One region of the Pseudoalteromonas sp. 2CM32C genome, then DNA from elsewhere that is predicted to be linked to it. Evidence: riboswitches for the same ligand, from Rfam matches in the RefSeq annotation. Region 1 holds a riboswitch; the other holds the start of a gene.
What was found. Region 1 has a riboswitch for cobalamin ahead of MTF67_RS07300 (TonB-dependent receptor). Riboswitches for the same ligand answer to the same signal wherever they lie in the genome.

Region 1 (3,342 bases):
CCAAAGCGTATACGAACCCAATTGCGAAACCGCCCCTGCTCGCTCACCGCGATATTGCATTGCTATGCTTGTATCAAATGCACCAAACTGTTTTGTAAGCTCCCAATTAAAGGTTCGTTTGGCAACGTTTCTAAGCGCTTCGCCTGTTTCTTTATCTTCGGCACTTAGGTAAGCAAAATTCACATTACTATCAAAACCCAAAATTTGATTGGCTAAACTAAATTCAACACCTTCATATTGGGCCTCATTAATATTGGTGAGTGCAAAATTAGCGTCATAATCAATTTTATCCTCAATTTCATTTCTAAAAATAGCGACATCGACACGTACAGTATCAAAGTCGACGTTTAAGCCAAGCTCACGATTCACTGACGTTTCAGGTTGAAGGTTGGCATTGCCGTAAAGAGGAAAGTACAAATCATTAAATGTTGGCGCTTTAAAGCCCGTGCTTTGGCTTATTCTGAAAGTTGCGTCTTCAGATAAGTGATAGCCAGCTGCCGCTGTGTACGTTGTTTCATTACCAAATTGCTCATCGTCATCTTGACGAACAGTTAAATTGGCAAGCAACTCATCCGCATCGTAATATGCGCCAACAAATACAGCTAATACATCGCGCTCTTGCACTTCAAACGTGGTTGAGCTTTGTGATACGTCATCATTGTACCAATTAATACCACCACTAATGTTTAACGTGTCGTTTAAGCGGTATTGGCCGTTGTAGTCAATTTGTGAGCGCTTAGTAACAAACGTACTTGTTGTTGGCCCTTGAGAAAAATCAACATAACGATTGTCTGAGTCATCCGTTGCAAATGCTATATCAAGGCTGTGAGTTTGATTTTTATAGTCTTTATTCCAACCAGCCGAAAGCTGGTAATTTTTAAAATCCCCTCGCTCAATCGTACTATCGGCAGGACTAAAGCGGCTGTCGTAATCAGCAAAGCCTTCGCTGTATTGCCCTAGTAACTTAAAGTTGCCGAAATGTGTGTCGGTGTAGTTTACTTTAAAGCCAAGGTTTTTATTTTCAAAACCGTCTTCATCGGGTGCTGCGCCCTGAAGTACATCAAAGTTGTCCGTCTTTTCAAACCCTGCATTAAAAGCCGTTGTTACATCGCCTGCTTTTACAGAACCAGCAATCTGGTAGTCTTGGTACGCGTCAGATCCAAACGTAGCACTGACCGAAAGGTTATCTGACTCCCGAGTAATAATATTAATAACACCTGCTAACGCATCAGAGCCATAAATAGCTGCACGTGAACCTTTAATTATTTCTATGCGTTCAATACTATTTAATGGCACATTACTTAATGCTTTTTGACCAAGCGTTGCCGAACCGGTGCGTACACCGTCTATTAAAATGAGCGTATCACCTGACCCTGTACCGCGCAATGAAACACCGGCATTTTGACCAAAACCGCCGTTAGGGTTGACCTGAAACCCAACTTGAGTGGTTAGTAGCGTTGGTAAGTCGCGAACATTACTGGTTTCAATGTCATTACGAGTTATAACATTTACACTCGCTAATACATTAGTAATTGATTGTTCAAACTTATTAGCGGTTACCGTAATGGTTTCGATTGATTGCTCTGCAGCAGATACAGATAGTGACAGCGCAGCAGTAATTGCAACGCCAAGAGTTGTTTTTTTTAACATGAAGTTCCCCTTCTTTGCCCACCGCAAAGAACTAAGTAAGATTACATCAAGGCCGGTCTCCGGACTCAGTAAATACATAGCTTTATGTATTACTTTACCGTTGCGGGGGCAGTGTTGGGATTGTAGTCATCATGAAAACGCACCAACTTCCCGATTATCTTATTAAAAAAATCAAACCATTGAAAAGATTAATAAGCACCTTGAAAATAGGCCGCTATTGTGAGGAGTTTAATAAAAAATGTCAACGGACGTCTATACAGCTAAAAAGAAAATCAATTAAAAACAAAAACGATGCCGCGTTCATAAAAAAAGCCAAATAACCTGCGCGGCTATTTGGCTTTTTATTTATAAAGCGCCCAAAAAGGCTTTTATAATTAATCGCGGAAGTTTTTAAACTGAAATGGCTGACCTAAATCGGCAGTACGCACTACTTGCATAGCAGCTTGTAAGTCATCACGCTTTTTACCCGTTACGCGTACTTCCTCGCCTTGAATAGCCGCTTGCACTTTTACTTTAGAATCTTTAATGGCTTTTACTACTTTTTTAGCCACATCTTTTTCAATACCTTGCTTTAGCGCAACGTTACGAAAAACATTTTTACCTGCACGGCTAATATCTTGTAACTCTAAGCTCGCTACATCCATACCACGCTTAGAAATTTTACCCGCTAAAATATCAAACAATTGCATAACCTGTGAATCAGCTTCAGCTTTTAGCTTAATTGTTTTGTCGTTTAGCTCAATAGATGCATCAACACCTCTAAAGTCAAAGCGAGTCTCAAGTTCACGGTTTGCATTATCTACCGCATTTTGTGCTTCGTTCATTTCTACTTCAGATACAATATCAAATGAAGGCATTGGTTTTCTCCTAACTATTCAATCTTAATTTTATGGCGCAATTATAACGCTAAAATTATAAATCTTTACATTTTTCTGCATCTTGTTCAGGTGCGATACTAATTTAGTTTGATATACTTAAGCTTCTTTTTTAAGCGACTCTAGGATTTTACGTGACAAGGCGTGTTTACCAAGCTGTTTTTTTGCTCAGCATCGTAGCGTTTACTTTTTTATTTGCCAAAGAAATAAAAGGCGCAGCTAACCTATTTCCACACATTGATAAAGTAGCCCATTTTGGGATTTTTTTTGTGCTTGCCATCATTATGGATAAAGCGTTTAAGCTTCCCTTATACGCACAAATTTTGTTATTGGCCGGTTACGGCGCATCAATTGAAATAATGCAAGACGCGCTCCCTTACAGGCAGGCCTCTATTGGCGATTTTATAGCTGATTTTGCTGGTGCTGCTAGTTACTTTTTACTAAGAGTTATTTTTACACCTCGAAAAAAGAATCCCTATGACTAATATTTTAATTGTAGGCGATGGCGCTATTGGCTTGTTACTAAGCCACTTTTTAAGTCACAAAAATAATGTTCATGCTTTAACACGCAAACCAACCTGCAATACGCGTTTTTATAGCCGTAAAAACGCTCCGTCAGATAACATTAATGCACGCTTTATTAATTTAAGCGATCTGGCGCAACAACCTAGTTATGATGTTGTTATTTTTACAGTTAAAGCTTTTCAGGTTCAAGATGCATTTTCACAAGTAAAACCTTATCTTGCTGCAAATTCAATATTAGTCGTTTCTCATAATGGAATGGGAAATATTGAAGAGCTTATTCCTCAGCTGAACA
Region 2 (3,342 bases), on a different contig from region 1:
CATTAAGCTGGCGCCTAAAACTAATCATTACGCAGGTGCACAGTGTAATCACTAAAAAGGGTATCCAAAGCGTTGCCCACTGCGCACGTGCAAAACTTCCTAAGGTCCAAAATAAAATTGCAGCAACGGCTTGCGGCTCGCTCCAATAAAGCAACAAACTCGTAAATGCACTAAATAAAAACGAGAGTGCAACACCAGCAAGTAACATAGACTCAACTTGCCCGCCCTGCTGCCTTGTGGCAATTAATATAAGTAAGCTCATTGCTAATAAGCTACCAAGCAAGGCTGCGGCCGAAAGCATAAAACCCGCGCTAATTCCCACAAATGCCATAAGTACAACTACACCAAACGAAGCACCTGACGATATACCGAATAAGTAAGGATCGGCTAATGGGTTACGTGTCACGGTTTGTAAAATTAGCCCAGCGATAGCTAACCCGGCACCTGCTAAAAACGCCAATAATGTACGGGGCATTCTTAATTCAAAAATAATACGGCTGGTGAATGAAGCATCATTTAAATAAATAAAACTGTTAAATACATCCTGTATTGAGGTATCTGCAGCACCAAAGCTCAATGCTAAAAATAAACTTACTAAGGCAATAGTAATGCAAATAATCAGTGCAACTGAATGGCGTACATGCATTGCTAACATATTATTTGTAACCATAAAAGTAGGTAATATGAGGCGTAACTTTGCCCAATTGAGATTCTTGAGGATGGTTACTAACCTGAGCGCATACACCAAATACATCGTCAAGCATGTGCTCAGTCAGTACCTCTGCAGGAGAGCCGGTATGCGTTATTTCTCCATTTTTAATGACGACAAGCTCATCACACATAGCACTAGCCAAATTAAGATCATGAAACGAAGCAAATACTGTAACACCAAGAGACTTTGCCAGCTCCATAACCTGTATTTGATATTTAACATCAAGGTGGCTAGTGGGCTCATCCATAATTAACAGCTGAGGTTGCTGAACAATAGCACGTGCAATGAGTGCGCGCTGCTTTTCGCCTCCAGAGAGCGATTCAAAATTTTGATTTGTGTGCAGCTCAAGCCCTACCGTTTTTATAGCTAGAGTGATTTGTTGTTTTTCGCTTTGCGATGTTGAACTAAATAACGATTTATGAGGTGTTAGGCCAAGAGCCACAACATCAAATAACGACAAATTAAAATGCGATGGCGCCTCTTGTAAAACAACAGCAACGCACTTTGCATATTCGTCACTTTTAAGCTGCCAAATATCATGGTTATTAAATTCTACAACCCCTTCATTAGGCTTATTAAAACGATATAAACAACGCAGTAAACTCGATTTACCTGCACCATTAGGGCCAATTAAGCCCACAAATTTACCTTCGGGTATTTGCACATTAATGTGTTTGAGAATAGGTTTATTTGCTATTCCCCACGAGAGATTTTGAACGTTTAATAATGGTGCTTTAGTTTGCAATACTCTGTCCTAGACACGAGTACCCACTTGTAATGCAACCACCAAAAAGGAGTACATTAAAATTAGCATGAGTAGGCCCGCTCATTAAAAATTGATTTGTATCTGACTTAAAGCATAGCGCTAATTACAGTTGCGGGAACAGTTGAGGAATTGCACCTCATTCCAAATGAAGCTCTATTATGGGCGGGTAAGTAAATAATTTAAAGCAAAAAAAACCGCGCTAATTACAGCGCGGTTAAAAAGGGAGTGTTTTAACTCGTCGTTAAAACTTATATTCCATACCTAAACCTAAGTAATCTTGGTCTACGTTGTTGTCCATATCAAAGCTTGAGTAAAAGCCAAATACTTTAATGTTTTTGTTAAGCTTGTGATCAACACCCACTGAAATAGCTGTTTTATCATCACTATCGTCAAAGTCCATTGCTTGGTACTGAACTTTAAACGTGTTTTTACCCATGTTGTATGCTGCATTTAATAAGTAACCGTCACCTTCAGCTGAACCGTCTACTTTTTCTTGAGTTTGGTACATAGCACCGAGTTTAAAGTCTTCAACTTTACCTTGGATTGACGCACGTACTACATCGTAACCATTTACTTCGCTGTCAGCTGCAATTGAGGCATATACCGCACTCTTTTTAAGTGCTGAATCACCGTAAGTTACTGCCATTGAGTAACCGTTATCAGCATCTACATCATCCTCAGCAATAAAAGTAGCAAGTACTTTAAAACCTTCGTATGAGTTAGAAGTATATGTAATTGAATCACCTAAACGGTTTTCACCCTTGAATACGTTTTTAATATCGCCTTCAAGGTCATTAAATAAATCGAGTTTACCTTGCGCTTGTTTAAACGCCGTGTCGTTACGACCCACTACTACCTGACCAAACGAGCCTTTAACACCAACATATTGGTTACGCGCAGAAATATTATCGTCGTCGCCTTTTGAGTCTGCATCTGTTACATCAACTTGAAACTCAAACTTATAAACTGCTTCTAAGCCATCGGTAATTTTTTCTGAACCTTTAAGGCCAAAACGAGATGCATTACTTTTAATTTCAGTGAACGACCCTTCGCCGTCATCTGTAGACTGAACAGTCACATTTGCTTTACCGTAAACATCAACGTCAGCAAGTACATTAAAAGATAAACCACTTAGCAAAGCGACACATAAGCTCGATTTTACAAATTTCATGTTATTTCCTCGATAATCACAAAAGACTAATTTTTAAAACGACTGCAGTTTGTCACCACTAAATGACAGAAATATTACAAATGAAATATTTTTGACTTTTAAAGTTAATAAAACTGCATTATTTATGAAATCAAAAGGACATGAACATCAATCATACAAATATGTACCCACTTAAAATCCAATTACTAAGCATGTGCCTTAATAGTAGGTAGTAAATTTATGAGTGTTTCTATCAGTTCCTTTTGTTCGTTATCTCTATGGTAGGCTACAAATATATCTCTTGACGTATTTTCTACGTTTTTTACATGAAATAATTCACCATTTTCTAAATGTTGCTCAACCAAAACATGTGGAATAAATGCGCTACCACCACATTGTAGTATTAAATCTAACGCAATTCGTCCGGTACTTGTTCTAAAGTAAGGAGGCGTTTTACCGGTAAACTGGCGTGCATGCCAAAGTGAAAATGTCGTTCCCCAGTCAACATACACGTACTGATTATCAAAAAAGTTTTCGTTTGTTGCAGTGTCATACCCACTTACAGGAATAATAGGCAGTTCACAAATACGCTCAACAACTAACTCATCTACTTTTGGTGGATCAAATAAAATGGCTAAATCAAGCGTGCGCTCAAGCAATAATCGCGTGCTTTCTTGCTGGGCTTTAACTTCAGCAACCAAAGAGACTCCCGGC

Region 2: another riboswitch for cobalamin. It lies ahead of MTF67_RS11955 (ABC transporter ATP-binding protein); the one in region 1 lies ahead of MTF67_RS07300 (TonB-dependent receptor).

What each region holds. Positions count from the first base shown of each region.
Region 1 is NZ_JALNTI010000003.1:60,891-64,232, reverse strand. It holds gene MTF67_RS07300 (TonB-dependent receptor) at 1-1,650, opposite strand, end outside; cobalamin riboswitch at 1,683-1,846, opposite strand; gene MTF67_RS07295 (YajQ family cyclic di-GMP-binding protein) at 2,025-2,507, opposite strand; gene MTF67_RS07290 (VanZ family protein) at 2,660-3,010, shown strand; gene MTF67_RS07285 (2-dehydropantoate 2-reductase) at 3,003-3,342, shown strand, end outside.
Region 2 is NZ_JALNTI010000005.1:264,123-267,464, reverse strand. It holds gene MTF67_RS11960 (iron ABC transporter permease) at 1-655, opposite strand, end outside; gene MTF67_RS11955 (ABC transporter ATP-binding protein) at 657-1,457, opposite strand; cobalamin riboswitch at 1,533-1,672, opposite strand; gene MTF67_RS11950 (porin) at 1,720-2,649, opposite strand; gene MTF67_RS11945 (LysR family transcriptional regulator) at 2,835-3,342, opposite strand, start outside.